Regions from separate parts of the Paraburkholderia sp. IMGN_8 genome, predicted to be linked through region 3. Evidence: predicted binding sites of a transcription regulator. Region 3 holds the regulator's gene; each other region holds the start of a gene.
The links. The regulator HrcA, encoded in region 3, represses chaperone genes, less so after heat shock. The targets are predictions, from matches to a motif close to TTAGCACTCNNNNNNNNNGAGTGCTAA.
Positions count from the first base shown of each region.

Region 1 (10,328 bases), 180 kb from region 3:
ATCCGTCGAACCGATAGTTTACGCCGGTTACGGTTGCGCGGCCGAAGCGCCGTTATCCTGATCCAGCGCAGCAACCTTTTCCTTCAGCCATTTTTCGACCGACGGGAACACGAATTTGCTGACATCGCCGCCCAGTTGCGCGATTTCACGCACGATCGTGCCCGAGATGAACTGGTATTGATCGGACGGGGTCATGAACATGGTTTCGACGTCCGGCAACAGATAACGATTCATGCCGGCCATCTGGAACTCGTATTCGAAATCCGACACCGCGCGCAGGCCGCGCACGATCACCCGTGCGTTATTGCTTCGGACGAAATCCTTTAGCAGGCCCTTGAAGCTCATCACCTGAACATTCGGGTAGTGGCCGAGCACTTCATGGGCAATGTCGAGGCGCTCTTCGAGCGTGAAGAACGGCTTTTTGTTACGGCTGTCGGCAACGCCCACCACCAGCGTGTCGAAAATACTCGACGCGCGTCGAACGAGGTCTTCGTGACCGCGCGTCAGCGGGTCGAACGTGCCCGGGTACACGGCGACTACCATGAGACTTCTCCTCTCTTCAGACAAATGGGCACGTCAAAGCGTCCACGCGACGCATTTGGCACCGACCGCGCGCGTGACGGCAAACTGTCCGGCGCTTGTTATGGAACGCGCATTATTCCTCATTTTCGCGCTGCAGCAAATGAAAGTGGACAGCACCCGCTTTGCCTTGCCGCACGATTTCCCATCCGGCGAGCGCCTTGTTCCCATCGAGCTCGAGCGCGGCGCCCGCTTCGACATACAGAAAGCCATGCGCGCTCAGCAACGGCACGGCCAACGCGAGCGCCTGGTCGAGCAGATCGTCGCCGAACGGCGGATCGAGAAATACTACGTCGAACGATCCGGGTGCGAGACTCGCGGCAAGCCGCAAGCCGTCTGCCTCCGCGATTTCGATCGTGCGCGCCGACAGGCGCTCCTGGTTCGCGCGCAGCTGGCTCGCAGCCCGCGCATTGCGCTCGACCATCAACACCCGTGCCGCGCCGCGCGAGGCCGCCTCGAAGCCCAGCGCGCCGCTACCGGCGAACAGATCGAGGCAACGCTGGCCGTCCAGACGTTGACCGAGCCAGTTGAACAGCGTTTCGCGCACGCGGTCGGGCGTAGGCCGCAGACCGTCGAGGTCGAGTACGGGCAGCGGCGTGCGCTTCCAGTCGCCGCCGATGATACGGATAGCGTGCGCTTTGCCGCCTTTGGATGAAGCGCCGTGGGCGCGTGAAGGTGCGGAACGGGGCATGCAGTTTCGATAACGTAAAAAAGCGCCCGCCACGTCGATGCGGGCGGGCCGGAGCGCCAACGTTACCACAGGGACGCGCAGCGTCCAGCCTGGCCGTTCGGCCTATACGACGCGTAGCGGCGCGCCTGATAAAATGTGCGGCTTCCAGCGCCTTGCATCCCGCATCGCAACGCTGCCTGCCGCTCCTGCCGGTCTTGTGCCGGCTGCGCGCATCGGCGCGCGCTCTCACCACGCCAGATCATGTTCAGCTTTTTCAAACGATTCAAGGGTTCGAAAGAGTCCGATAACGCGCCAGAAGAATCGCAGACGGCGCCGGAAGGCTTAGCGCCCGAGACCGCCGTAGAGGCGCCGGCAGCGCCCGCGGTGCAGCCGGCAGCCACTGCGCCGGCAAACGAGCCGCAGCCTGACGAGCTCACGCCGGAAACCGTCGAAATCGTCCCGCCGCCGGTACAGGACGCGGGTGCGAAGCGATCCTGGCTGACGCGCCTGAAAACCGGCCTGTCGAAGACGAGTTCGAGCCTGACCGGTATTTTCGTCGGCACGAAGATCGACGAGGACCTGTACGAAGAACTGGAAACCGCGCTGCTGATGTCGGATGCGGGCGTCGACGCTACCGAATTCCTGCTTGAATCGTTGCGTGAGAAAGTGCGCGCCGAGCGCCTCACCGACCCGCAACAGGTGAAAACGGCGCTGCGCACGCTGCTGGTCGGTCTTCTCAAGCCGCTGGAAAGCTCGCTGATGCTCGGCCGCGCGCAACCGCTCGTGATGATGATCGCCGGCGTGAACGGCGCGGGCAAGACCACCAGCATCGGCAAACTCGCCAAGCATCTGCAGAGCTTCGATCAATCGGTGCTGTTGGCCGCGGGCGATACCTTCCGCGCCGCCGCGCGCGAGCAACTGGCTATCTGGGGACAGCGCAACAACGTGACGGTGGTGTCGCAGGAAAGCGGCGATCCGGCAGCGGTGATCTTCGACGCGGTCGGCGCCGCCCGTGCGCGCAAGATCGACGTGCTGATGGCCGACACCGCCGGCCGTCTGCCGACCCAACTGCACCTCATGGAAGAACTGCGCAAGGTGAAGCGCGTGATCGGCAAGGCGCAAGACGGCGCGCCGCACGAAGTGCTGCTGGTGATCGACGCGAACACCGGCCAGAACGCGCTCGCCCAGGTGAAAGCGTTTGACGATGCGCTCGGCCTCACCGGCCTGATCGTGACCAAGCTCGACGGCACGGCCAAGGGCGGCATTCTTGCGGCGATCGCGCGGCAGCGTCCGATTCCGGTGTACTTCATCGGCGTCGGCGAAAAGGTTGAGGATTTGCAGCCGTTTAGCGCGGAAGAGTTTTCGGACGCGTTGCTGGGCGCTTGAGCAACCGGGCAGCGCAAACCAAAAAGGGCGCTCCGCGGAGCGCCCTTTATTCATTCAAGCAACAACCTCATTCCGCGTCCGGCTGCGCACCGGGCGCCGCACGCGCGAACGCATCGAGTTGCATCGCGTGATCGTAGATGCGCTGAATCGTCGGGAACCGCGCGGTGTCGATCTTGAAGCGCTGCGCGTTGAACACCTGCGGGATCAGGCAGGCGTCGGCCAACGTCGGCTGATCGCCGAAGCACAGTTTGCCGGTGCGCGAATCGCCCGCCAGATGCGCATCGAGCGTCGTAAAACCCGCCTCGACCCAATGCCGGTACCACGCGTCCTTCGCGTCGTCGTCGAGGCAGAGCGTGTGCTTCAGGTACTTCAGCACGCGCAGGTTGTTCAGCGGATGAATCTCGCACGCGACCTGCAACGCCACCGAGCGCACATACGCGCGATCGGCCGGCGCCGCCGGCAGCAGCGGCGGCTCGGGATGCGTTTCCTCCAGATACTCGATGATCGCCAGCGACTGCGGGATCACTTCGTTGCCGTCGACGAACGTCGGCACGATACCGTCCACATTCACCTTGCGATACTCGGGCTTCAACTGCTCGCCGCCGTCGCGCACGAGGTGCACGGGCACGTAGTCGTACGCCAGGTTCTTCACGTTCAGCGCGATGCGCACGCGATAGGACGCCGAGCTACGGAAATAGCTGTAAAGCTTCATGTTGTGTGTCTCCTCCGCCCGTATTCAGACCACGCGTACGCTGAACTCGCCAATTCCGTCCACGCCACCCTTCATCAGGTCGCCCTGCACCACCGCGCCGACGCCTTCCGGCGTGCCGGTGAAAATCAGATCGCCCGGTTGCAGTTCAAACAGCGTCGACAGATACGCGATCGTCTCGCCCACCGACCAGATCAACTGCGACACGTCCGAGCTTTGTTTTTCGTCGCCGTTCACCGACAACCAGATCGCGCCCTTGTCGACATGTCCGACTGCGGCCACCGGATGAATCGGACCGATTGGCGCCGAATGATCGAAGCCCTTCGCGATATCCCACGGACGACCCAGCTTCTTCGCCTCGGCCTGCAGATCGCGGCGCGTCATGTCGAGCCCCAGCGCATAGCCATAGACGTGGTCGAGCGCGCTCTCGGCGGGAATGTTCTTGCCGCCCTTGCCGATCGCCGCCACCAGTTCCATCTCGAAGTGCACGTTCTTCGATTGTGACGGATAGGGGAATTCGCCGGTCGCGCCAGGCGCCACGTACAGCACGGCATCGGCCGGCTTGGTGAAGAAGAACGGCGGTTCGCGGTCGGGGTCATGTCCCATCTCACGCGCGTGCGCCTCGTAGTTGCGGCCCACACAGTAGATGCGACGTACCGCGAACTGCTCGCTGGACCCCACGACCGGCACCGCAACCACCGGTGCGGGTGCAAATACGTAACTCATCCCGTTCTCCGTTTTTTGAATTGTGCCGCCAGCGCAGCGATAAAATATTAAGTGTAACGCGCTGGCAAGCACGACGCGCATTGAGACGCACGGCCGGCTGCGCCGGCGCATCGTCTCGCGAGATCGCCATAGATGCGATACTCACGCTGAATAGTGTCCTTTGAATACGGTGGCCGACCGCTCTGAAGCGGCACGCCGCCCCGTCACACTGCGCCCGATGACTGACTCCGCCGATACCGCCATCCCCTTCCCCTGTGCCCGCTTCATCAAGGAAATCGGCCGCGGCCCGAACGGCGCCCGCGCACTGAGCGCCGAGGATACCCGCGCGCTCTATGGCGCAATGCTCGACGGCCGCGTGTCCGACCTCGAACTCGGCGCGGTGCTGCTCGCCTATCGCGTAAAGGGCGAAACAGCAGACGAACTCGCCGCGATGCTGGCCGGCGCGCACGCGTCGTTCGAACCGATTCATTTGCCGCACGGCGCGTTCCGGCCCGTTTCGATCCCGAGTTACAACGGTGCGCGCAAACAGCCGAATCTCGTGCCGCTGCTGGCGTTGCTGCTGGCGCGCGAAGGCGTGCCGGTGCTGGTGCACGGCATCACCGAAGATCCGGGCCGAGTAACGAGCGCTGAAATCTTCACGCATCTGCAAATTCCGCACGCGCAAAACCACGCGGATATCGAAGACGGTCTCGCGGAGCGGCGTCTCGCATTCGCGCCGATCGGCGTGCTCGCACCCAGGCTGGCGCGGCTCCTCGCTTTGCGTCGCCGTATGGGCGTGCGCAATTCGACGCATACGCTCGTAAAGATCTTGCAACCGTTCGCGCCCGCCGGCCTGCGACTCGTGAACTACACGCATCCGCCGTATCGGGACAGTCTTACGCAACTGTTCAACACGCATCCGGACGCCGCGGCAGGCGGCGCCCTGCTTGCGCGCGGCACCGAAGGCGAAGCGGTAGCCGACACGCGGCGTCAGGTACAGGTCGACTGGCTGCACGACGGCATCTGCGAAACGCGCGTGCCGCACGAGCGTTCGTCGCCCGATGCGCCTGACGTCGAGTTGCCCGAAGCACGCGACGCTCCCACCACGGCCGCGTGGATCGACGCCGTGCTGCGTGGCGAAGCGCCAGTGCCGAGCGCAATTTCGCGGCAAGTCGAACTGATCGTGGACGTCGCGAAAACGCCTGTGTGACGGGCGTTGCGCGACCATGATGCGATCTTTACAGCAACGCTCGCCGCGCAAAACGTAAAGACAGCCGGTTGACACGGCGGCGCCCGCTGTCATACATTCAACCCATGCGTTCCCTTCCGAACACCCCCCGAATTACCTCCGGCCGCCTGGCGCGGCCCCTATCGCTACGTCTAGCGTAAGTCAGACGTAGCGCCGCGCGTTGGCAGCTCAGGTTGCTCTAAGCGCGGTCTTCAAGGCAGTTCCTCGCAGTTACCGTTTCACTCCCGACCGTAGTTCTTCACAACCTGTAGTCGTTTGCATTCGTCCGTTTACCGCTCGGACGAATCGCGAGGGTCAAATGCACGTTGCATGGGCATCATCCACGTCCGTTTTCGTCGTCGCCATGACGTTTTTTGTTCGCGCCCGTTCGTTGTTGCCGCTAGCAATCGGCCGGCGGACCGTGCACCTGTGGCAGCCCGCCAACCGCTCGACGCCACACCCTTTCGCTTACGACAAATCGAACGAGGCTCATCATGTTGCGCAATCCCGCTGAAAAATACCGTCCCTTTCCCGCCGTGCGCCTGACCGGCCGAAAATGGCCGGGCCGCACGATCAACCAGGCGCCGATCTGGATGAGCACCGATCTGCGCGATGGCAATCAATCGCTGATCGAATCGATGAACGCCGCGCAGAAGCTCGAATTCTTCGAAATGCTGGTGGCGATCGGCTTCAAGGAAATCGAAGTCGGCTTTCCGTCGGCCTCGCAAACCGACTTCGATTTCGTGCGCAAGCTGATCGACGAGCACCGCATTCCCGACGATGTGACCATCGAAGTATTCGTGCCGGCACGCGCCGAGTTGATCGCGCGGACTTTCGACTCGCTCGAGGGCGCACCACGCGCCATCGTGCATCTGTACAACGCGATCTGTCCGTCGTTTCGCAAGATCGTCTTCAACCAGTCGAAGGACGAAATCAAGGCGCTGGCCGTCGAAGGCACGCTCGTCATCAAAGAGCACGCGCAGGCGCGGCCCGCCACGCGCTGGACGTTCCAGTATTCGCCGGAAACCTTCAACATGGCCGAGCTCGCCTTCGCGCGCGAAGTGTGCGACGCGGTTGCGCAGACGTGGCGGCCCACGCGCGATCACAAGATGATCGTCAACCTGCCCGCGAGCGTCGAGGCCGCGACGCCGAACGTGTTTGCCGATCAGATCGAATGGATGGACCGCAACCTCAGCTACCGCGACAGCATCGTGCTGTCAGTGCATCCGCATAACGATCGGGGCACCGCGGTGGCCGCGGCGGAACTCGCGCTGCTGGCGGGTGCGGACCGCATCGAAGGGTGTTTGTTCGGCAACGGCGAGCGCACCGGCAACGTAGATCTTGTGACGCTCGCAATGAACCTCGATACGCGAGGCATCGACCCGGGCCTCGATTTCTCCGATATCGATGCAGTGCGGCGCATGGTCGAGCGCTGCAACCAGATTCCGGTGCATCCACGCCATCCGTATGCGGGCGATCAGTCAGGAAAAGCTGTCATGGCGGGAGGCACGCCGGCCGTGCCCGATGCCGTGGACCAGGATCACGTGTTATCGATGGAAATGGACCACCGCGTGGTGGCCTGACACGGCCTGACGTTGCGTCAGGCGCGGCACACCCCGCCCGCGCCCCGCTGCTGGCCGCTCACAAAGCGCAACCGGCGAAACGCGGCGAGCTCACGAGGCTCGCCCAACGGCTCACTCGATCGCGCAACGCGTCGCCTGCCAGGCGATCAGGCGCCATTGCCCATCTTCCTGCGTATGGATCGCCGTGTATGCAATCGGAAACAGCAACGCCCCGTTATTCGCTTCCATCTCGATCAGCGCCCGCCCGGTGACGACGCAGGTCTCTCGCCCGACCGGCAGCACCTCTTGCGACTGCACCTCGATCTGCCGATAGCGGCGGCGCCCCGCTGTAATGCCGTCGATGAACTGCCGCTTCGTTTCGCGCTTGCCGTTCGTGTGGACATAGCTCACGTTCTCCGCGAGCAGCGTATCGAGCGACGGCCCGTCGCCGTCTACCATCGCGCGAAAGCGCTCGCGCTCGAGCCCGCGAATCGCTTCGATCATTTTTGCCGCCATTGCTCAGCCCCTCGCACCGATGAGCCGAACGCGGCCACGGTCGTCAGAAGTTATATTGCAAATATAGCTGGCTGAAATTTATACCAGGATTCGGCTCTTTGATACCGCCATTGGAAATATGCTGGAACCGGTAGCCCGCCAGATACTGCTGGTGGCTGCCGAATTGCACGCCGACGCCCGCCGTCTCGGCGAACTGGAAAGCCGTCCCGAGGCTGAACGACGTAGAAATTCTGGGACTCGACAGCAGCCGGATGCCCGCACCCGCTTCAATATAAGGGCGGATCGAGCCTGAACCCTTGATGAAACGGATGATCGGCGTCACGCCGATTTCGCCGATGTTGCTGTGTACGTCCCCTTCGTTCGTATGCCACCAGGCCAGGTGCGCTTCGCCGATCAGCGAGAAGTGCCAGTCGCCGATCTGCCACCACGTCAGATTCGGATCCCAGACGAAGCCGAGATCGAACTTTTTCACATGGTGATCCGCCACGCCCGCGGCGACTTGCACCCCGAACTGATCGGCCGCGGCCAATCCCGATATCCCAAACAACGCAGCCGCAGAAGCGACTTTTAGAGCCAGACCACGCAAAGCCTTTTTTTTGTTCTTCATCGAACACCCAAAGCTATGGTCAAACGTTGATGATGTTTTACAGTCTCGCCTATTCTAAATACAAATCGGATCTGGCGCTTCGTATGAAGAAACCAAAATTTTTGCAATTAGTCACTTCAATTTTAGAAAATATCGGTCACTTATAAGTATGAAGATGACTTGCCAGGGTAAATCCTACGGCTTGCACACAGCCGGCAGCAGGAGCGTATCATGGCTATTGAATTCAGAATTTCAATAGCAAAAGACGGAACCTGGATGACCCTACGCCCTCTAAGTATTAGCACTCGGGAAATCAGAGTGCTAACATCCAACGCTGGAGTCGATCCCTGACCACGCTTTTGTCTGATTCCAAAGGAGTTTCCTACGTGAGCCATGCAATGACCCTTCCGAATACTCTGAGCCCGTTGTCGGCTAAGGCCGCTTCGGCAGGTGCGCTGGCGCTCTCGCATTCCTCGCTGCTGCCCGGTCAACTGGGCAATATCGACGCCTACATCCAGGCCGTAAATCGGATTCCGATGCTGACGCCGGCGGAAGAGCGCCAGTTCGCCACCGAATTTCGCGAGCAGGACAATCTCGAGTCCGCGCGCCGTCTCGTCCTGTCGCATCTGCGGCTGGTCGTGTCGATCGCGCGCAACTATCTCGGTTATGGCCTGCCGCATGCCGACCTGATCCAGGAAGGCAATATCGGCCTGATGAAGGCCGTGAAGCGCTTCGACCCGGAGCAGAACGTGCGCCTCGTGTCGTACGCCATGCACTGGATCAAGGCTGAGATCCACGAGTACATTCTGCGCAACTGGCGCATGGTGAAGGTCGCCACCACCAAAGCGCAGCGCAAGCTGTTCTTCAACCTGCGCAGCCACAAGCAGGGCTTGGGCGCATTCACGCCGGACGAGATCGAAGGTCTCGCCAAAGAGCTGAACGTGAAGCGCGAAGAAGTGGCCGAGATGGAAACGCGGCTGTCCGGCGGCGATATCGCGCTGGAAGGTCAGGTCGAAGACGGTGAAGAGTCGTACGCGCCGATCGCCTATCTGGCCGACTCGCATAGCGAGCCGACCGCCGTGCTGGCTTCGCGTCAGCGCGACAAGCTGCAAAGCGACGGCATCGCCAGCGCGCTGGAATCACTGGACGCCCGTAGCCGCCGCATCATCGAGGCACGCTGGCTGCATGTGGAAGACGACGGCTCGGGTGGCTCGACGCTGCACGAACTGGCTGACGAATTTGGCGTGTCGGCGGAACGTATTCGCCAGATCGAGGCGAGCGCAATGAAGAAGATGCGCAGCGCATTGGCCGAATATTCGTAACACATAAAGACATTCAGAACGCCGGCTTGCCCGGCGCGATGTTTAGTCGCAAAGCCCTGCCCTCGCAAGACGGCAGGGTTTTTTTCTGCTCGCGCACCGGAACGCTCGTCCACGCGCAAACTCACAACGAACACGCCCACCGAGTGTGCTTTTCTTGACGTACCACAAACTTCATCGCAATACTGCTCAACGGGGCGATGCTCGCGACCCAATGCCGCAGCGCCAATTCACGCGTGCAAGGTCACTGCTCCTAAAATCGGGATGCACTCGCCAGACCGCAGAAGCGGCCTGGTTCCAGCCGGAATCACCGGCGTGAAGTCGCCTTCGACCGATCATGACCATAGCCCTCAATCGCAATAACAGCCCCCGTCCGGGCCTGCGCAAGCGGCTCGCCGGCTGGGTGCGCGGTCCGACGCTGGCGCGGGATATCGCCATCGTCCTCGCCATCAAATTCGCATTGCTGATGGCGCTCAAATACACGTTCTTCAGTCATCCGCAGGCGGAGCATATGTCGCTGCCGCCTGAGCAAGTCGCGCAGGCGCTGCTGTCCGTGCCTGCCTCGCATCCGTCCCAAGGTGATCAACATGCCCGTTAGCGAAGTCGTAGAACTGTCGCGCCTCCAGTTCGCCATCACGGCGCTTTATCACTTTCTGTTCGTACCGCTCACGCTCGGCCTGTCCTGGCTGCTGGTGATCATGGAATCGGTCTATGTGATGACCGGCAAGCAGATCTACAAGGACATGACCCAGTTCTGGGGCAAGCTCTTCGGCATCAACTTTGCGATGGGCGTCACCACGGGCCTGACGCTCGAATTCCAGTTCGGCACCAACTGGTCGTACTACTCGCACTACGTCGGCGATATTTTCGGCGTGCCGTTGGCTGTCGAAGGCCTGATGGCATTCTTCCTCGAGTCGACGTTCGTCGGGCTGTTCTTTTTCGGCTGGAAGCGGCTCTCGAAAGTGCAGCACGTGACCGTCACATTCCTCGTCGCACTCGGCTCGAACCTGTCCGCGCTGTGGATTCTGGTGGCCAACGGCTGGATGAACAATCCGGTCGGCGCCGAAT
Region 1 is NZ_CP150900.1:4,025,270-4,035,597, forward strand. It holds gene coaD (pantetheine-phosphate adenylyltransferase) at 28-543, opposite strand; gene rsmD (16S rRNA (guanine(966)-N(2))-methyltransferase RsmD) at 656-1,270, opposite strand; gene ftsY (signal recognition particle-docking protein FtsY) at 1,511-2,635, shown strand; gene maiA (maleylacetoacetate isomerase) at 2,703-3,347, opposite strand; gene WN982_RS18290 (fumarylacetoacetate hydrolase family protein) at 3,372-4,070, opposite strand; gene ybiB (DNA-binding protein YbiB) at 4,288-5,259, shown strand; partial or broken gene WN982_RS18300 (2-isopropylmalate synthase) at 5,772-6,755, shown strand; gene WN982_RS18305 (nuclear transport factor 2 family protein) at 6,972-7,355, opposite strand; gene WN982_RS18310 (acyloxyacyl hydrolase) at 7,399-7,962, opposite strand; gene rpoH (RNA polymerase sigma factor RpoH) at 8,328-9,263, shown strand; gene cydP (cytochrome oxidase putative small subunit CydP) at 9,598-9,858, shown strand; gene WN982_RS18325 (cytochrome ubiquinol oxidase subunit I) at 9,848-10,328, shown strand, end outside.
Region 1: a site for HrcA is predicted at 8,240-8,266, ahead of rpoH (RNA polymerase sigma factor RpoH). Genes of this name have one in related genera too.

Region 2 (10,328 bases), 190 kb from region 3:
TTCGTCGATGTATTCGATACAGACGGCAACCTGCTGCGCCGCTTCGCCAGCCGAGGGTCGCTCAACTCGCCCTGGGGGATCACGCGCGCATCGTTTGCATTCGGCCGCTTCAGCGGCAAAATCCTGATTGGCAACTTCGGCGATGGCCGAATCAATGTCTTCAACGATGACGGCACGTTCGTCGACCAGTTGGAGGATGCGTACCGCAATCCACTGGCTATCGACGGCCTGTGGGCGCTGACACTCGGTGGCGGCCGCAACTCGAGCTCGGACGCGTTGTACTTCTCGGCAGGTCCTAACAAGGAGGTCAATGGACTGTTCGGTACCATAGCCCCAGTTAGCGCCTCGAAGGCACGAGCGTCCGCTCAGCACAAGGAATAGCCAGCAGTCGCGCGTGGCTCCCTGCGCCACTTCCTGGCGGTGATCTCATCACCACCAGGAAGTGGCGAGCGTGCAGCGCGATGGGGCCGTAGGTGCCCGTCGACCTCGCCAGGCGGTCCTTGGAGCGTTCGCCACATTGGGCTTTTATCATCGACGGCGATGTCGCGGCGTCGGGACATCCGAACGTCTCATCAGTTTCCACGCGGGCTCGGCCATCCACGGACCTTGGCCCACGCTTTCACCCGGACGTTCGAAGGACCGCTCCGCCCCGATAACGGCCCTTCGTGCGCCGCACACGTCAGGCGTGTTGTCGGCCGGACCGTCGTTGATTGGCGGCTCAATCAACCAGAAGCTGATCGAACGGGAATTCGACGACGTGGTCACGTATAGAAAAAGCGCGCACCATTGAGCGCGCGCCGGTGGTTCGGAAGCGCGATGCCCGGCGGCAAACCGGGCAGCACGAATCAGAATACGTTGCGAAGGCCGAGCGCGACGCCGGTCTGGTTGTTGCGGCCCGGAAAGTCTGCTTTCGCCGCGCCAGTGCCGCGGATGAAATCGACCGTGCCATACACTTCGGTCCGCTTGGACAGCGAGTATTCGGCTAGCAGCACGCCGGAGTAGCGGACGCCGCGGCCGAGCGTAGTGCCGTCGGCGTTCAACGCATTGCGGGAGTGATCGTAGTAGGCCGCCGCAGTCAGTAGCAGCGGCGCCGTGACCTGCCAGGTGGTACCGACGTAGAAGCCGTCGTCGATGCGGTTGGTATTCGTCACCGGCGCCGAAAAGCCGGCAGCCGGCGAGTTTGCGGCCGCCATGTAAAGGTCGACGATGCCGGTATTGTCCTGCGCATGCAGCCAGCCTGCATAGGCCTTGATCGTGCTGAACGCATAGACAGCGCTCACGTTGACAACATTGAACTTGTTGTTGTGCGCATCGCTGTTCTGCTGAAAGCCTGCATCAAGGGACAAGCCGCCGTACGTATAGGACGCCGTCAAGCCGTACATGTTGTTCGCGCCGGTGCTGCCGGCCACACCGCCAAAGCTATACATGGCTTCCACGTTCAGGCCGCCGAACTGGCCGTTGTACTTGACGGAGTTGTTCTGGCGCAAGCCATAGCCGAGTGCGCCAGGCAGCCAGCCGTCCTGATCGTAGTTACCGACGGTCAGCGGGTCGTAGACGTTCCCTAGCTGGTCGAATAGCGGCGTATTCTGGCGACCGAAGGTCACCGTGCCATACTGGTTGCTAGACAGCCCAACATAGGCCATCCGGTTGAAGAGGGTATTCTGGCTCGCAAACTGACCGTTCCAGAGGTTGAAGCCGTTCTCAAGCCGGAACACCGTAGACAAGCCCCCACCCAGGTCTTCAGAACCCTTCAAGCCCCAACGGCTTCCGGTGATCGGGCCGACGCCCATCGATACCTGGCTGTCGTTGTTGGCATTGGCGTTGGTGAGATAGCGGACGCTCGTGTCGACGATGCCGTACAGCGTGACCGAGCTTTGCGCGAAAGCGGATTGGGCCGCGATGGCGATAAGTGCGCCGCCGATGGCGCTGATGGTTTTCTTCACAGAGTGTCTCCCCATGTTTAGTTGTAAGGCAAACCGCTGGTCTATATAACCGCTGCGGTTCATGCGCGGCTTTTGGCCTGCGCGCAATGATATTTCCGTCAAATTAAATCGGGACCTGTTTTCAATTTTTGTGTCTCCCGTTTACAACATTGGATTGACTTTCGTATCACCGGACACCGCCAGCGAATTCTTGTATATGGTCGGAACAGCCCTGTTATGCCTGCTGCTGCTCAGCGTTGTCGAGCCGATTGCAGGCCAGGCTGAAAGGACAAAGCCGCAGAAGCGCGACTAGACACCAGAATAGTCGGGGTGGCCGTTTGACCTCGCAGTACTCATTCGTCGAAGTCGGCAGCAGACCTTCAGCAGACCTTCAGCAGTCCATTGCAAGCAGATCGAATGCGATATGTCTCGACGCAGGTGGTGCAATCGACTCGGTTGGGGTTGTCGGGGGCTGTCTTCGGCGACATCGCTCTGGTCTAATCTGGCAACCCTGCGGCCGCTTCATGGAAGCACGAAGGCTGGCAACACGTCAGACTATCAGCCGGATAGGGGTTTTCCCCCTGCCAGGACGGTCGCGCATCTAATTGTGGTGCACTGATTCCCTGAATGGCCGTCCACGCCTGATCCGATGACGCCTGGCGAATGTGCGCGGAAAGCGTGTAGGTATATGTTTTAAAAGGAAGTTGTCTGATGGAATCGGTTTTTTGCTGCAACGCAAGGTTCAGACTTAAGTGAACCAGGTTCAAAGTTAAGTGAATCTCGACACCAGCCCCACATCCCTTCTTGAATTTGTCACCACCCGTCCATATAATTAGCACTCGCTGCACGAGAGTGCTAACAACATCGCCGGTTGGCTCAGCCAGCTGGGTTTTCTAAGCGTTCTTCAGTCTCAATCAAGAGAGGAGTATGTATGAACCTTCGTCCTTTGCATGATCGCGTGATCGTCAAACGTCTGGATCAAGAAACCAAGACCGCGTCGGGCATCGTGATCCCCGAAGCCGCAGCAGAAAAGCCGGATCAAGGCGAAATTCTGGCAGTCGGCCCGGGCAAGCGTGACGACAAGGGCGCGCAAATCGCGCTCGACGTAAAGGTTGGTGACCGCGTCCTGTTCGGCAAGTACGCTGGCCAGACCGTCAAGGTCGACGGCAACGAACTGCTCGTGATGCGCGAAGAAGACATCATGGCCGTGGTGCAGAAGTAAGCGCAAGGCGCTACTTCCCCGGTTATATCCCAAGAATTCAAGGAGTTAGAAGATGGCAGCTAAAGACGTCGTATTCGGTGATTCCGCCCGTGCCAAGATGGTTGAAGGCGTGAACATCCTCGCGAACGCCGTGAAGGTCACGCTGGGCCCGAAGGGTCGCAACGTTGTCCTGGAACGCAGCTTCGGCGGCCCGACGGTCACCAAGGATGGTGTCTCGGTCGCAAAAGAGATCGAACTGAAAGACAAGCTCCAGAACATGGGCGCGCAAATGGTCAAGGAAGTGGCTTCCAAGACCAGCGACAACGCAGGCGACGGCACCACGACCGCAACGGTTCTGGCTCAGTCGATCGTTCGCGAAGGCATGAAGTACGTTGCATCGGGCATGAACCCGATGGACCTGAAGCGCGGTATCGACAAGGCTGTGACCGCAGCAATCGAAGAACTGCGCAAGATCAGCAAGCCGTGCACGACCAACAAGGAAATCGCTCAAGTCGGCGCGATCTCGGCGAACAGCGATTCGTCGATCGGCGACCGTATCGCTGAAGCGATGGACAAGGTCGGCAAGGAAGGCGTGATCACGGTGGAAGACGGCAAGTCGTTGCAAGACGAGCTGGACGTTGTCGAAGGTATGCAATTCGACCGCGGCTACCTGTCGCCGTACTTCATCAACAACCCGGACAAGCAAGTTGCTGTGCTCGAAAACCCGTTCGTGCTGCTGCACGACAAGAAGGTGTCGAACATCCGCGATCTGCTGCCGGTACTGGAACAAGTCGCCAAGGCTGGCCGTCCGCTGCTGATCATCGCAGAAGACGTCGAAGGCGAAGCGCTGGCTACGCTGGTGGTGAACAACATCCGCGGCATCCTGAAGACGGTTGCTGTGAAGGCTCCGGGCTTCGGCGATCGTCGTAAGGCCATGCTGGAAGACATCGCGATCCTGACCGGCGGTCAAGTCATCGCTGAAGAAACCGGCCTGACGCTCGAAAAGGCAACGCTGGCTGAACTGGGCCAGGCGAAGCGTATCGAAGTGGGCAAGGAAAACACCACGATCATCGACGGCGCTGGCGAAGCTGCAAACATCGAAGCACGTGTGAAGCAAGTTCGCACGCAAATCGAAGAAGCAACGTCGGACTACGACCGTGAAAAGCTGCAAGAGCGCGTTGCCAAGCTGGCAGGCGGTGTTGCAGTGATCAAGGTCGGCGCTGCGACCGAAGTCGAAATGAAGGAAAAGAAGGCACGTGTCGAAGACGCACTGCACGCAACGCGCGCAGCTGTGGAAGAAGGCATCGTTGCTGGTGGCGGCGTCGCGCTGATCCGCGCACGTACGGCAATCGCCGGCCTGAAGGGCGCTAACGCCGATCAGGACGCAGGTATCAAGATCGTGCTGCGCGCGATGGAAGAGCCGCTGCGCCAGATCGTCACGAACGGCGGCGAAGAAGCCAGCGTCGTGGTGGCAGCTGTTGCAGCAGGCAAGGGCAACTTCGGCTACAACGCGGCAACCGGCGAGTACGTCGACCTGGTTGACGCAGGTGTCGTGGATCCGACGAAGGTGACGCGCACGGCGCTGCAAAACGCAGCTTCGGTCGCAGGCCTGCTGTTGACCACCGACGCAGCTGTGTGCGAACTGCCGAAGGAAGATACTCCGATGGGCGGCGGTATGCCCGGCGGCATGGGCGGCATGGGCATGGACATGTAATTTCGGTGGGCCTTGCTCGCGAGGCTCATTGGAAACACATGGGGAAGCGCGCCGCAATGCGTGCTTCCCAAAAGAAAAAACCCGCAGAAATGCGGGTTTTTTTATGGGCGCCTGCTATTTGTCTGGCAGGCGCGCTGAAGGATGCCTCAATGCCGCGCTTCGCCCGGCGTGGCGTCCTTGCCGGCCGTCGGCGGCGTTTCATCGTCGCTGCTGCGTGCCCAGAAGAACCGATCCGGCAGATACGCACCCATGCCCGGGCGGAAAGCGCTTTGCACCGCCTGATACAGATACTCCTGCGCCTCGCGCACCGCTTCGGCCGGTTCCTGACCATTGGCCAGCAAAGCGGCAATCGCCGCGCCCAGCGTATCGGTCAAACCCATGATGCGATGGCTGCCGCGGTCCCACATGTCCTGACGCAATTGGCCGTCTTCGCTGTACAGCGTATTAACGAGCCGATGCGTGCCGGTTTCCGTCGACAGAATGTATTCGCAGCCTTGCGACAGCAGATGCGAGATCGCTGCATCGAGACTCGGCGCTTCGGCGTCGCCGTCCGGTTGGGCGAGGGCCAGCAGCGTGGCGTGGTCGGCGACCAGCAGCGTGGTTTGCGGCGCGAGCAGATCGGCGATCGCTTCGCGCAGTTCGTCGGCGGCGAGCACGTGTTCGTCGTCGAGCGTGAAGTCGGGTGCGAGTATCAGCGGGATGTCGTCGTAATCCGCGACCACCTCGGCGATCGCGCTCACCACTTCCGCACGCGTGCACGCACCGACCTTGAACGCGGCGATCGGCATGTCTTCGAGCAGCATCCGCGCCTGGGTCGCGACCACTTCCGGGTCGAGCCCGGTGACTTCGTCGCAGCTGGCCGAGTCGCGCACCGTATAGCCGGTGAGCACAGTGACGCCGTGACATCCCATGCTGGCGAGTGTCATCAGGTCGGCTTGCAGGCCGGAGCCGCCGGTGGGATCGGAAAGGCCGAAGGTGAGGACGATCGGAGGCGTGTCGCTGGGCATGAAAATTGACTAAAAGGAGCGTGTATTTAAGCGCAACCGGTGCGCAATCGGCTCAATTATGCGGCCTAAACCGTCGCGGGGGCGTTTTTTCGCATCCTCGGGCCGCTGGCCTCTAGCAAGTAGCGCACAAGCCGCACGCTAGCAGCGGCATGGCGCCGCAACCATCGTGCAAGCCGAGTCAACCGGCATAGCCAAAGCCGCCGCACACCAGGGTCTGTTCATATGTGAACAGACCCTGGTGTGCGCGTTTCTGATTGCTAGGCATTGGGGCGGCAACACGGTACCATCATGGCTCCCGTTTCAACGGACTTTAAGACGCGACACAAGAATGGAATATCAAAGCTGGATGTGCCTGATTTGCGGCTGGATTTACGACGAAGAAGCCGGTTTGCCGGACGAAGGCATTGCGCCGGGCACGCGCTGGGAGGACGTGCCGATCAACTGGACATGTCCTGAATGCGGGGCGCGCAAAGAAGACTTCGAGATGGTCCAGATCTGAGGTCCGGGAGATAGCCGGCGGTCGCCGGCTGAGGTTGTGCCGTGCATGCGGCGGCGGTCGGATCGAACACATTCGGCGCGCCCAAGCCATTCAGCACCACGTGCCGACGCGGAACGTCCTCGATTGTGCCGTGTCGCAGCGGTAGTCTGTCATTGTTCTGTCGCCAGTTTGCGCGCTAGCCGATCAATCGGCGTGCGGCCCTCGCGACGGCCCGTCAGCTTCGTGTCGCCTGCCCATGACTCTTCGATCCGCTGCACCCGATTCCTTCGATGCATTACCGAATCCGCGCGGCGGCGCTGTCCGTTCCGCCGAGCTTGCGCTGGCAGAGGCGCTGTTAGCGTTCGAGCAGCACGGCGAGAGCACCGCGGCGTTGCTGCGCACGTCCCACGCCTTGCGCGAAGCCGGCTGGCTCGGCGCGCAACGTTTCGCCGACGCGCTGGTGCTGGTGTCGCCGCTGGCGTCGGGCCATTCAGCAGACGCCGACAGCGCGCGGCCCGCGTTCGGCGCGGCGCTGAACGATTTTCGCGCGGCCCTCGAGCGCCACAATCTGCGCGAACTGTCCTGTTCGCCAACGTTGTTTACCCACTACCGCGCGCTCGGCGCGCATTTGTCGCAGCACACGCCCAGTTCCACGGTTGCCTTCGAAGACCTCGCGCTGGCTGCGCGCCCCGTGCCGCCGGTGTCGCTGCATGCCCAGTCCGCCGATCAGTTGGCCCATTTGCGGGCGCGCTACGAGCGTGCGTTGCTGCCGGTGTTGCGCTCGCAGCCCGACAACAGCGGCGCGGCGCTCGCCGCCACTAACGCAGCGCTCGACGAACTGGACGCCTGTCTCACCGAACTCACCGGCCCCGATCCCTACGATTTCTGGCGGCTCGCCAAAGCCTGCGCCAAGGCGTTGCGCGTCAGCGGCCGTGCCACCGGGGACACCGAGGCGCGGCGTTTCTACGCCCGCTGCAACCTCGCGCTGGCCGATCACGCGCGCGGTATCCAGCGCGCGCCGCGCTCGCTGGTGCGCGCGACGCTTGCACTGTTGTGGCGCGACTACGCGCTATTCGGCGCCGCGGCGGAAGACGCCGATCAGGTCGAAGTGCTGCACGATTACGGCTTGACGGTCGATTGGCACGTCGCCGGCACCCAGGCATCGGAAATGCTTTGGGAAGCAGGCGCCGCGCAGACGCAGGCGTTTACCGCCGCACACGCTATGCCGACGCGCGAACTGGGCGTGCTGACCGTTAACGCGCACGCCTACGAAGATTTTCTGCAAACAGCGGATGCATCGATCTCCGCTTTGACCGAGCACGCCCGCGCTGCCGATCAGCCCGAGAAAGCCGATCCGAGCGAAGCGCTGCAAGCAGGCGACGCCGCCTACCGGCTCGGCGCCGCCGCCTGCGCGCTGGGCCTCGGCCACGTAGCGCTGGTAGCCGACGCGCTGGGGCTCGCGTGGCGCCGTCGCGCGCATGCCGGCGTGTCGACGCCGGCGGTGCGCTCGCACGTGATCGTGGAAGCGCCGGCGGCGAGCACGCTGGAGCAAACCGCCGAAGCATTGCGCGCGATGTTGCACAAGGTGGCCGCAGGCGTGGCGCCGCCAGGCAGCGCCGCGACGCTGGCCGCGTTGACGCGGGCGATCGAGCAGGGCGGCGCATGAGCCGTATCTGCGTGTCACGTCCTGCCTTTGGAGCACATCGGTAACACGCACGAACTCGGAGGAGCCGGGAAGAACCTCAAGACAAGCAGCATGCGTGTCGAAAACACCTCTATCGCGCACCGTGGCCAAGGGCGGCGTGCATGATAGAGTGGAACTTGAATCGCCGTCGATGGCTCGCGGTCCCACGCTCAAAGCCCGCCATCCTGCATCGTCTTTGCTAAAATCCGAACTATGTCCAAGAGTACCGATCGCATCAATCTGACCAACCAGTTCCTGATCGCCATGCCGAACATGGCCGACCCCACGTTTTCAGGAACGGTGGTCTACCTTTGCGATCACAGTGAGCGCGGCGCGCTCGGCCTCGTCATCAACCGGCCGACCGATATCGACCTTGAAGCGCTCTTCAGTCGCATCGATCTCAAGCTCGAGATCGAACCCCTTCTGCATGTGCCCGTGTATTTCGGCGGCCCGGTGCAAACCGAGCGCGGCTTCGTGCTGCACGATCCGAAAGACGGCAATACTTACACGTCGTCGATGTCGGTGCCCGGCGGGCTCGAAATGACTACCTCGAAAGACGTGCTCGAAGCCGTCGCGAGCGGCACCGGCCCGGAACGTTTCCTGCTCACGCTCGGCCACGCCGGCTGGGGCGCGGGCCAGCTCGAAGAAGAGATTTCGAAGAACGGCTGGCTCACGGTCGAAGCCGACCCGAAAATCGTCTTCGACGTGCCCGCCGAAGAGCGTTTCGAAGCCGCGCTCGCGCTGCTCGGCGTTTCGCTGTCGATGCTGTCGGGCGAAGCAGGTCACGCATGAGTCTCGCGGCCGGACGTGCGGCGACGCTGCTTGCGTTCGACTATGGTGAAAAACGGATCGGTGTGGCGGTCGGCAATTCGCTCACGCGCAGCGCGCGGCCGCTCGTGATTGTGCAGAACCGCAGCCGCGAATACCGTTTCGAGGAAGTCGGCAAGCTGATCGCCGAGTGGAAGCCGGACGCGTTGATAGTCGGCCTGCCGATGCACCCGGACGGCACGCCGCACGAAATGACTCAACTCGCGAAGCGCTTCGGCAACCAGCTGAACGGCCGCTTCAATCTACCGGTGACATGGATCGACGAGCGCTATTCGTCAGTTGAAGCGAAGGCGGAAATCCGCGCCGGCAAGGGCCGCGCCGACATGCTCGACGCCGAAGCCGCCAGCATCATCCTCCAGCAATATCTAGACGGATTTTCCGACGATCATGAGTTCCATTGACGCCGAAGCGCTCTATCGCGCATTGCTCGAACAGATTCTCGCGGCTTACGGTGACCAACTCGGCGGCACCGACGGTGCCGTGCTGGCCGGTATCTACAGCGGCGGCGCGTGGCTTGCCGAGCGTCTCGCGCGCGACCTGCACGTGCCGAGCTTCGGCGTGGTGAACGTTGCGCTGCATCGCGACGATTACGCGAAAAAAGGCCTGCACTCGCAGGCGAGCCCGACCTCGCTGCCGTTTTCGGTGGAAAAGCGCCGCATCGTGCTGGTGGACGACGTGCTGTACACCGGCCGCACGATTCGCGCGGCGGTGAACGAACTGTACGACTATGGCCGTCCGGCGTCGGTTGACCTGGCGGTGCTGGCCGATCGCGGCGGACGCGAGCTGCCCGTGGCGGCGCGTTTTGTCGGCGGCGTGGTGGACGTGCCCGCCGACGCCACGCTCGTGCTGGCCCGCGAAGAGGGCGGCGCGGCAGGCCACCCGCGTTTCTCTTTTCACACCGAGGCACGCGTCGATTGAACGCAGCTTTGCGCGTTTCGAACGCCGTATTGGGCAATTGGCCCGGCACAAAGGCTTCGAGCCGGCGGCCGCCGCGTTTCGCGCGAAGGGCCGGCGTAGCCCAAAACCATCGCAAGCAGTCCGCATCGACACCGATTACGTTGAAACCCGTATTTGAAGCAGGTACACCGTCAATCACCCCGGCCTAAAGGCCGAGGCTTGTGGGGTAGCAATCCGCAAGTCTGAGGTTGACCAGACCATCCGTCGCAAGACGTACCGTTGTGCAGGAGACAGCAGACCCACCGCCAGATGCTTCCTGAGTCTGGCGCTCTGGAAGTCGCAGCAGCAGACAAGCCCCGGGTAGGCACGAAACGGGCTGCGACCGGCAGGTTTTCTCGCCCCCTGCTGCACAACATGGTCGAGGGGAGCGGCGCCGCAAGGCGCCCGTCACCAGGCCCGTAAGGGCAACGCACCGGACGTTTTCCGGGTGAACACCAGGAGCTGCAGTTGGCGGTATTCGTTCTGGACAGGTCGGGCAAGCCATTGATGCCGTGCAGCGAGAAGCGCGCGAGGTTGTTGCTCGCGCGCGGGCGTGCG
Region 2 is NZ_CP150900.1:3,654,228-3,664,555, reverse strand. It holds gene WN982_RS16745 (TIGR03118 family protein) at 1-381, shown strand, start outside; gene WN982_RS16740 (porin) at 846-1,943, opposite strand; gene WN982_RS16735 (hypothetical protein) at 2,005-2,235, shown strand; gene groES (co-chaperone GroES) at 2,854-3,144, shown strand; gene groL (chaperonin GroEL) at 3,197-4,837, shown strand; gene WN982_RS16720 (hydroxymethylpyrimidine/phosphomethylpyrimidine kinase) at 4,984-5,844, opposite strand; gene WN982_RS16715 (rubredoxin) at 6,173-6,343, shown strand; gene WN982_RS16710 (hypothetical protein) at 6,579-7,988, shown strand; gene WN982_RS16705 (YqgE/AlgH family protein) at 8,220-8,798, shown strand; gene ruvX (Holliday junction resolvase RuvX) at 8,795-9,235, shown strand; gene pyrR (bifunctional pyr operon transcriptional regulator/uracil phosphoribosyltransferase PyrR) at 9,222-9,752, shown strand; gene iscB (RNA-guided endonuclease IscB) at 10,239-10,328, shown strand, end outside.
Region 2: a site for HrcA is predicted at 2,755-2,781, ahead of groES (co-chaperone GroES). Genes of this name have one in related genera too.

Region 3 (10,328 bases):
GCGCAGCATCACGGTGCCGCCGTGATGGCCGTCATCGGCCGCTGTGCCGAGCGCCTGTTCGTCGAGCCATTGCTCGACTTGTGCATGCGTCTCGAACTCGGCGGTGATGTCGGCCCGGCTCTCGCCGGTGCGCACCACGCTCGCGTCGGCGCGGGCGCCGAGCGCGAGCGCCAGCGCGTCGATCAGGATCGACTTGCCGGCGCCGGTTTCGCCGGAGAAAACGGTAAAGCCGCTGTCGAATTCGAGATCGAGCGCGGCGACGATGACGAAGTCGCGTATCGAGAGGTGGCGAAGCATGGAGGTCGTCTGATGAGCTTAAAGTTGCGGGCCGCGGCGGTCGAGCCGGTTCGTTCGGGTCCGCTCAGGGCTAGATATCTTCTTCGTGCGACGGGTATTCGTTCCAGTGCAGTTTTTTGCGCAGCGTCGCGTAATGGCTGTAGCCGACCGGATGCAGCATCGGCACCGTATGACGCGAGCGGCGTACTTCGATCGTGTCGCCCAGTTCGAGCGAGGTGAACGACTGCATGTCGAAATTGACGTTCACTTCGCGGCCCGAAACGATCTGAATGCTGACCTTCGAGTCGTCCGGCAGCACGATCGGCCGGTTCGACAGCGCGTGCGGCGCGATCGGCACCAGCACGATGCCTTGCAGTTGCGGATGCAGGATCGGCCCTTGCGACGACAATGCGTAGGCGGTCGAACCGGTGGGTGTGGCGACGATCAGGCCGTCCGAGCGCTGGTTGTACATGAAGCGTCCGTCCACCGACACATGCAGCTCCGCCATCCCCGAAAAGCCGCTGCGGTTGACCACCACGTCGTTGAACGCCAGCGCGTGATAGATCGGATTGCCGCCGCGCATGATGCGCGCCTCGAGCAGCATGCGTTCTTCGCGCTCGAAGTTGCCGGCGAGCATTTGCGGCACGATCTCGCTCATGTCGGAGATCGGGATGTCGGTGATGAAACCGAGCCGCCCGTGATTGATGCCGATCAGCGGCGTGCGGTACGGCGCAAGCTGGCGACCGATGCCGAGCATCGTGCCGTCGCCGCCGAGCACCACGGCGACGTCGGCGCGCGCACCGATCTCGGCGGGACGCAGCGCCGGGTAGTCGGTGATGCCGATTTCGGCGGCGGTTTCTGCTTCGAACACGACGTCGAAGCCTCGCCTCGCGATGCACGAGGCGAGCGCGGTCAGCGGCTCGCCGATGCCCGGCGTATTGCTGCGCCCGACGAGCGCGACGGTCTTGAACTGGCTGGTCACTTGCATGCCGGCATTACACCATAGGTAGGGCCTGAAAAGAACCGCAGACAGACCCGGTAACAGGCCAGCCAACGCGGCCTGCCAGCGCGTTGCACGATTATCGTTAGAATGGTGAAGCCTTGATGACACGCGTGCGGGTTGTGGCCGGGCAGCGTGTCACTGGCGGATTCGCCGCACTGGCCGCTGACAAGGCGCCGGGCAAAGTGCCGGACCCGATGCAAAGCGCCGCCCCGCCAACCGGCGGCGCGCCGGGCGGCGCCTGGCGCGGTTGACGCCGTTAGCGCTCGCGATAGTCGCGTCATTGAGCTAAAATTTTCCGTCATGCTAGATCCCCGCGCACAAACCCTCCTCAAAACGCTGATCGAGCGCTACATCGCCGAAGGTCAGCCGGTCGGCTCGCGCACGTTGTCGCGCTATTCCGGCCTCGAATTGAGTCCGGCGACGATCCGCAACGTGATGTCCGACCTCGAGGACCTGGGGCTCGTGATCAGTCCGCACACTTCCGCGGGCCGCATTCCTACGCCGCGAGGCTACCGGCTGTTCGTCGACACAATGTTGACCGTCGAATCCGCAGCCGACGAGGAAGCCGTTACCCGTACCGTGAAGACTACGCTGCAGGCCGGCGAGCCGCAGAAAATCGTCGCGGCGGCGGCCAGCGTGCTGTCCAACCTGTCGCAGTTCGCCGGCGTGGTGCTGACGCCGCGGCGCAGCCACGTGTTCAAGCAGATCGAGTTCATGCGCCTGTCCGACAAGCGCATCCTGCTGATCATCGTGACGCCCGAAGGCGACGTGCAAAACCGCATTATGGCGACCCAGCGCGACTTCTCTCCGTCGCAACTGGTTGAAGCCTCCAATTACATCAATGCGCACTTTGCGGGCCTGTCGTTCGACGACGTGCGCCGGCGCCTGCGCGAAGAAATCGACGCGCTGCGCGGCGACATGACCACGCTGATGCACGCTGCCGTTACGGCCAGCACCGACGAATCCGACACCGGCGAGACCGTGCTGATCTCCGGCGAGCGCAATCTGCTCGAGGTCGCCGACCTGTCGTCGGACATGGCGCGGCTGCGCAAGCTGTTCGATGTGTTCGACCAAAAAACCAGTCTCCTTCAGTTGCTTGATGTGTCGAGTCACGCCCAGGGCGTGCAGATTTTCATCGGCGGCGAGTCGAATCTCGTGCCGATCGAGGAAATGAGCGTCGTCACCGCGCCGTACGAGGTGAACGGCAAGATTGTCGGCACGCTCGGCGTGATCGGGCCGACTCGCATGGCCTACAGCCGTGTGATTCCGATTGTCGACATCACCGCCCGCCTGCTTTCGCTGACTCTCAGCCAGCAGTAAGCATTTGCAGCGGCGGTTCATGCTGAAAATGATGCGCGACGGCGCGCGGCTTGCCAATCGGCCGAATGGCCAGGGTGTCCTGGCAGACCCCGCAATGGACCGCGCCGCTATAATGAATCTCACCTGAAACCGACTTTCCGCCTCAAGCGGCTATTCCTGTTGCCTATGCGCTTCGACCTCGAGCGGCCTTCGCAGAACGCCACGTCGCACCGTGTCGCCGTGCTGCTGATCAATCTCGGCACGCCCGACGCGCCGACGCCGCGCGCGGTTCGCCGCTATCTGGCCCAGTTCCTGTCCGACCCGCGCGTGGTCGAAATTCCCGCTTTGATCTGGCAGGTGATCCTGCGGCTGTTGATTCTGCCGTCCCGGGGCCGTGCGTCGGCCAAGAAGTACGCGGCTGTCTGGATGCCTGAAGGCTCGCCGCTGCGTGTGTACACGGAGAAGCAGGTGGAAGGTTTGCGCCATTTGCTGCAATTGAACGACTACACGGTGCTGGTCGACTACGCGATGCGCTACGGCACGCCTGGCATTCCGGCCATGCTGAACCAGTTGAAGCTCGCGGGCGCCGAGCGCGTGCTGCTGGTGCCGATGTATCCGCAATATTCGTCGTCGACCACGGCCACGGCTTTCGACGATGCTTTTTCAGCGCTCAAGCGGATGCGCAATCAACTGGAAATCCGCACGGTGCGCCAGTATGCCGATCATCCGGCGTACATCGCCGCCCTGGCCGCACAGGTGCACCATTACTGGCATCAGCACGGCCGCCCGGATTTCGCGGCGGGCGACAAGCTGGTACTCAGTTTTCATGGCGTGCCCAAGCGCACGCTCGACCTCGGCGATCCGTACCACGAGCAGTGCCAGCAAACCGGCGCGTTGTTGATGCACGCGCTGGAACTGACGCCGGTGGAATGCCGGATTACCTTCCAGTCGCGTTTCGGCAACGCCGAATGGCTGCAGCCGTACACCGCGCCGACGCTGAAGGAACTAGGCTCGGCGGGAGTGCAGCGGGCCGACGTGTTCTGTCCGGGCTTCACCGCCGATTGCCTTGAAACGATTGAGGAAATCGGCATGGAAGTGCGCGACGAGTTCCTACATGCAGGCGGCAAGGAATTTCACCGGATTCCCTGCGTGAACGCCTCGCAGGCATGGATTGCCGCGCTAGGTGAGATCGTCGCGCAGAATTTGCAAGGCTGGCCGGTGCAGGCGGCGCCTGTGCCGCACACGGCAGGGGCGTAGGCGGACTCATGAATTACAGGGTTTCAACCGAACCGGGCGCCAGGCTGCGCATCGACAAATGGCTCTGGGCAGCGCGCTTCTTCAAGACGCGCTCGCTCGCGGCGGATGCTGTCGACAAAGGGCACGTGCGCATCGGCGGCGCCAGCGTCAAACCGGCTAAGGACGTGCGCGTCGGCGACCTGGTCGAAATCGAGATCGAGCGAATTGTCTGGCAGGTGGAAGTGCTAGGCGTGTGCGACGTGCGCGGCCCGGCGAGCGTCGCTCAGACGCTTTATGCGGAAACCGAAGAGAGCAAGGTAAAGCGGCAAGTCGAGCAGGAGCGGCGCAAGACATATCGCGAGCCGGCCGCCGTTTTGCACGGCAGGCCGACCAAGCGCGACCGGCGCATTATCGACAAATTTTCAGGTGGGGATTGAACAGCTGTTCCATCGTCGCGTGCACACCGCCGTACTCGGTGGTGTGATCGTTGACGGCGCCGGACATGCAGATGGTCGTGGTGCCCGCGATCAGTACCAATGCGACCACCGATATTGCAAAGGTCAGTTTCACGGTACTCCCCTCAGGAAGATGCAGGACGGAAACGGGCTAATCAGGTGGAATTGCAAAATGTCGGAAAGGTTTACGTCAGATTAGGGTTAACGTGTCTTTTCCGATGCTTTATTGGAGCATAGGCCACTTGTCGGGCGCACTCAATCTCAATCTGATTGCGGCACGATAATGGTTGTAACCGGGCATTTCCGCCGCATATCCGTGGTCCGAAAAGTCCCGGGCGAGCCGCTTGAAATGGTTGTTTCAGGCCCCATCTGCCGTTTCGATACGCGGTAGCGCGCGGCGGCTGTTTGTCGTGTTTTTGCAACGCACAAACTGCGCCAGTTTCCGCTCGATGCCGCCACCGTTGGCTTTTACTTTTTAACGACTTTCAGCGACATGGAAAACACGCAAGAGAACCCGACGAGCCAGAATCCCACGCCCGCCGACGAAACCGAGCGCCAGGCCGCCGAGGCCGCAGCATCCCAGCAGGACGCGGCGGCAACCGCCGCTACTGCCGCCGACTCGCCGGCAGCGGGCGTCGAGGCCGCGCTGTCCGATGCCCAGGCCAAGATCGCGGAGTTGCAGGAGAACTTCCTGCGGGCCAAGGCCGAGACCGAAAACGTGCGCCGCCGCGCTCAGGAAGATGTGACCAAGGCCCATAAGTTCGCGATCGAAAGCTTCGCCGAGCACCTGCTGCCTGTGGTCGACAGCCTCGAGGCCGCGGTTGCCCACTCGTCCGACGACCTGCAGAAGGTGCGCGAAGGCGTCGAACTGACGCTGCGCCAGCTCACCGGTGCGCTGGAGAAGGGCCGCGTTGTCGCCCTGAACCCGGTCGGGGAGAAGTTCGATCCGCACCGCCACCAGGCTATTTCGATGGTGCCGGCCGATCAGGAGCCGAACACGGTCGTCGCCGTGCTGCAAAAGGGCTTCGTGATCGCCGACCGCGTTCTTCGTCCGGCGCTCGTGACTGTCGCGGCACCGAAGTAAGCGCTACAAGCCGTTTCGCCCCGGCGAGCACCGTTATGGCCAACATTCCCGTCGACGCAACCGCGTTTGCCGCGTTCGACATGGTGGAGCTCAGCGCCGAGTCGTTCGACGTCAAGCTGGCCGAGGCCGGGGATGAACTGGCCGTGGTGTTTTTCTGGGGTCTCGACTGCTTCAACTGCGAGATCGCGAAGAAGGCGATGCTGACGCAGCCGGACGCGATTCGCGCGCTCGGTCTCCGATGGTTTCACAGCAACGTCTACGAGCACCGCGAACTGGGCCGTCGCTTCATGCTTCACGGCGTGCCCACATGGTTCTTCTTCCACCGTGGCAAGCGGCTCGGCCGGGCAACCGGCTGGCACCGCCTTGGGCAGTTCGAGGCGGCGGTCGCGGCCGCGCGGGAAAAAATCCGGGCGGCCACAGCCGGCGGCAGTGCGCGAGGTAGCGACAAAAGCGGCAAAAGTTCGAGCGATTGAAAAAAATTAAAGACCGCATCGCAAAAGAGGTCTTGAAAACGATGCGGACGCACTCATGTTGAGTGCAGGTATGAATTGAGGGCGGAGTGCCTTACCGCCAGATGGGCAAAAAGGCGCTTCCCGCAGCGATCAAAGTCAGGAGATTAGTAAAAATGGGCAAAATCATCGGCATCGACCTCGGCACGACCAACTCGTGCGTGGCGATCATGGAAGGCAATTCGGTCAAGGTGATCGAGAATTCGGAAGGCGCGCGCACCACGCCGTCGATCATCGCTTACATGGAAGACGGCGAGATTCTCGTCGGCGCGCCTGCCAAGCGTCAGTCGGTTACGAACCCGAAGAACACGCTGTACGCAATCAAGCGCCTGATCGGCCGCCGCTTCGAAGAAAAGGAAGTGCAGAAAGACATCGGTCTGATGCCGTACAAGATCATGAAGGCCGACAACGGCGACGCATGGGTCCAGGTGCGCGACGACAAACTGGCTCCGCCGCAAATCTCGGCGGAAGTGCTGCGCAAGATGAAGAAGACCGCTGAAGACTACCTCGGCGAGCCGGTCACCGAAGCTGTGATCACGGTTCCCGCGTACTTCAACGACAGCCAGCGCCAGGCTACCAAAGACGCCGGCCGCATCGCCGGTCTGGAAGTGAAGCGGATCATCAACGAACCGACCGCCGCTGCGCTCGCGTTCGGTCTCGACAAGGCCGAAAAGGGTGACCGCAAGATCGCGGTGTATGACCTGGGTGGCGGCACCTTCGACATTTCGATCATCGAAATCGCCGACGTCGACGGTGAAATGCAGTTCGAAGTGCTGTCCACGAACGGCGATACGTTCCTGGGCGGTGAAGACTTCGACCAACGCATCATCGATTACATCATCGGCGAGTTCAAGAAGGAACAAGGTGTCGATCTGTCGAAAGACGTGCTCGCGCTGCAACGCCTGAAGGAATCGGCTGAAAAGGCGAAGATCGAGCTGTCGTCGAGCCAGCAAACCGAAATCAACCTGCCGTACATCACGGCCGACGCGTCGGGTCCGAAGCACTTGAACCTGAAAATCACGCGTGCGAAGCTGGAAGCGCTGGTTGAAGAACTGATCGAACGCACGATCGAACCGTGCCGCGTGGCGATCAAGGACGCAGGCGTGAAGGTCGGCGAAATCGACGACGTGATTCTGGTCGGCGGTATGACCCGTATGCCGAAGGTGCAGGAAAAGGTTAAGGAATTCTTCGGCAAGGATCCGCGCCGTGACGTGAACCCGGACGAAGCCGTAGCCGTTGGCGCCGCGATCCAAGGTCAGGTTCTGTCGGGCGACCGCAAGGACGTTCTGCTGCTCGACGTGACCCCGTTGTCGCTCGGCATCGAAACGCTCGGCGGCGTGATGACGAAGATGATCAACAAGAACACCACGATCCCGACCAAGCACGCGCAGGTCTACTCGACGGCTGACGACAATCAGAGCGCCGTGACGATCAAGGTGTTCCAGGGCGAACGCGAAATGGCGGCCGGCAACAAGCTGCTGGGCGAGTTCAACCTCGAAGGCATTCCGCCGGCACCGCGCGGCACGCCGCAGATCGAAGTGAGCTTCGACATCGACGCGAACGGTATTCTGCACGTCGGCGCGAAAGACAAGGCAACTGGCAAGGAAAACCGCATCACGATCAAGGCGAACTCGGGTCTGTCCGAAGCCGAAATCGAAAAGATGGTGAAGGACGCCGAAGCGAACGCGGAAGAAGATCACAAGCTGCGTGAGTTGGCCGATGCCCGCAACCAGGGCGACGCGCTGGTCCACAGCACGAAGAAGGCGCTCGCCGAATACGGCGACAAGCTGGAAGCCGGCGAGAAGGACAAGATCGAAGCCGCGCTGAAGGACCTCGAAGAAACGCTGAAGAGCGGTTCGAGCGACAAGGCCGCGATCGAAGCCAAGATCGAAGTGGTGGCGACCGCCTCGCAGAAGATGGGCGAGAAAATGTACGCCGACATGCAGGCTGCGCAAGGTGCCGAAGCTGCGGCAGCGGGTGCGGCAGGTGCGGGCGCATCGGCTGGTGGCGCAAGCCACCAGCAGCAGGACGACGTTGTCGACGCCGAGTTCAAGGAAGTGAAGAAGGACTAAAGCCAGGTCGCATTTCGACCGTAAAGCCGCACACAGCGATGTGTGCGGCCCGGCTGCACAAGGGAATGCGCCCGTTCGGGCGACATGAACGTGCAAGAGCGGTTATCGCGCCTGGCGAGCCTTTTGGGCTCTCCGGGCACATTTGTTTTATGGAGGGCGTTGTTTAAGCCGCTTAAAAGCGGGGTGAACAACGGCCGGACGAGTCGTGAGACTCCAGCATTCAAGAGGAGCCGCCGCGCCGCATTGCGCGAGTGGTGTTGAACCGATATGGCGAAACGGGATTACTACGAGGTTCTGGGCGTCGCAAAGAACGCGAGCGACGACGAAATCAAGAAGGCTTATCGCAAGCTTGCGATGAAGCACCACCCCGACCGCAATCCGGGCAACAAGGATTCGGAAGGGCATTTCAAAGAGGTGAAGGAAGCCTATGAAATGCTGTCGGACTCGCAAAAACGTGCTGCGTACGACCAGTACGGCCACGCGGGCGTCGATCCGAATATGGGCGGAGCCGGTGCGCAAGGCTTCGGCGGCTTTGCCGATGCGTTCGGCGATATTTTCGGCGACATCTTCGGCCAGGCGGCCGGCGGCGCCGCACGCGGCGGTGGCGGTCGCGCGGGCCCGCAGGTGTATCGCGGCGCCGATCTGCGCTACAGCATGGAAATTACGCTGGAACAGGCCGCGCACGGCTACGACACGCAGATTCGCGTGCCGAGCTGGGTATCGTGCGAAATCTGTCACGGTTCGGGCGCCAAGCCCGGCACCAAGCCGGAAACTTGCCCGACCTGTAGCGGTTCGGGTTCGGTGCGGATGTCGCAGGGCTTTTTCAGCATCCAGCAGACTTGCCCGAAGTGTCACGGCACTGGCACCTACATTCCTGAACCGTGCGCGCATTGCCACGGCGCGGGTAAGGTGAAGGAAACCAAGACGCTGGAAGTGAAGATCCCGGCAGGTATCGACGACGGCATGCGCATCCGCTCGGCCGGCAACGGCGAGCCGGGCATCAATGGCGGTCCGTCGGGCGATCTGTACGTCGAGATCCATATCAAGCAGCACTCGGTGTTCGAGCGCGACGGCGACGATCTGCATTGCCAGATGCCGATTCCGTTCACGACGGCGGCCCTCGGCGGCGAGATCGAAGTGCCGACGCTTGCCGGCCGCGCCAGCTTCACGGTGCCGGATGGCACGCAGTCGGGCAAAACGTTCCGTCTGCGTGGCAAGGGCATCAAGGGGCTGCGTTCGAGCATTGCCGGTGATCTGTACGTGCACGTGCAAGTCGAAACGCCGGTCAAGCTCACCGAGTCGCAGCGCGAGTTGCTTCAGCAGTTCGAGAAGGCGCTGGTGGAAGGCGGCGCTCGGCATAGCCCGCAAAGCAAGAGCTGGTTCGACCGGGTGAAGAGCTTCTTCGATTAATGGCGGTTCGAAGTTGGCGGTAAGCATGACGGCAGATGAGCGCGGCGTAGTTTTCGCATTGCTCGACGATTGCGATGCGACGGCGGCGCGCCGTTCGAGTCGTCTGTACACGGGTTTTGCGCATGAGCGGGTTTGTACGAGCGCCGCGCAACTTGAAGCAGTGTGTGAAGCCGTGGCCGCGGAAACGCAGCGTGGCTTGCATGCAGTTGTGCTCGCCGACTATGAGTTCGGCCGGAATCTCGCCCTTGGGGATGTCCTCAGTTGGGGATTGAAAAAAACGCAGCGTAGCGATGCCACGCTGCGTTTTTTATTGTTCGAGCGTTGCGCGAAGCTGTCGCGCGAGGAGGCCGACGCGTGGCTCGTGCAGCTTGACGGTGGCGCGGCCGAGGCGTCGGTGGCAGGTACAGCGAACGTTCGTGAGAGCGTCGACCCACCGCAATTCAATGAAGCGATCGATGCCATTCATGCCGCCCTGCGTGCGGGCGATTCCTATCAGGTCAACTACACGTATCGGCTTGGTTTCGATGTATTTGGCTCGCCAACGGCACTCTATCGGCGCTTGAGAGCCCGTCAGCCGGTGCGGTACGGCGCGCTGATCGCGTTGCCGGGCGACGACTGGGTGCTGTCGTGTTCGCCGGAATTGTTCATCCAGAAGGAGGGCGCCACGCTGCGCGCCCGGCCGATGAAAGGCACGGCGCCGCGCTCGGATGATCCGGCGGAGGACCGGCACACTGCCGAGTTCCTCGCCAACGATCCGAAAAACCGCGCTGAAAACGTGATGATCGTCGATCTGTTGCGCAACGATCTGTCACGCGTGGCGCAGACAGGCTCGGTCAGTGTGCCCGTGCTGTTTTCGGTCGAACCTTATGCGTCGGTGTGGCAGATGACATCGACCGTGCAAGCGACATTGCGCGCGCGCACGTCGTTTGCCGACGTCATACGAGCGCTGTTTCCGTGCGGCTCGATTACCGGCGCGCCGAAGCA
Region 3 is NZ_CP150900.1:3,841,134-3,851,461, reverse strand. It holds gene recN (DNA repair protein RecN) at 1-297, opposite strand, end outside; gene WN982_RS17525 (NAD kinase) at 368-1,264, opposite strand; gene WN982_RS17520 (hypothetical protein) at 1,381-1,530, shown strand; gene hrcA (heat-inducible transcriptional repressor HrcA) at 1,580-2,599, shown strand; gene hemH (ferrochelatase) at 2,765-3,835, shown strand; gene WN982_RS17505 (RNA-binding S4 domain-containing protein) at 3,844-4,251, shown strand; gene WN982_RS17500 (hypothetical protein) at 4,223-4,384, opposite strand; gene grpE (nucleotide exchange factor GrpE) at 4,763-5,353, shown strand; gene WN982_RS17490 (thioredoxin family protein) at 5,389-5,826, shown strand; gene dnaK (molecular chaperone DnaK) at 5,979-7,934, shown strand; gene dnaJ (molecular chaperone DnaJ) at 8,202-9,344, shown strand; gene pabB (aminodeoxychorismate synthase component I) at 9,370-10,328, shown strand, end outside.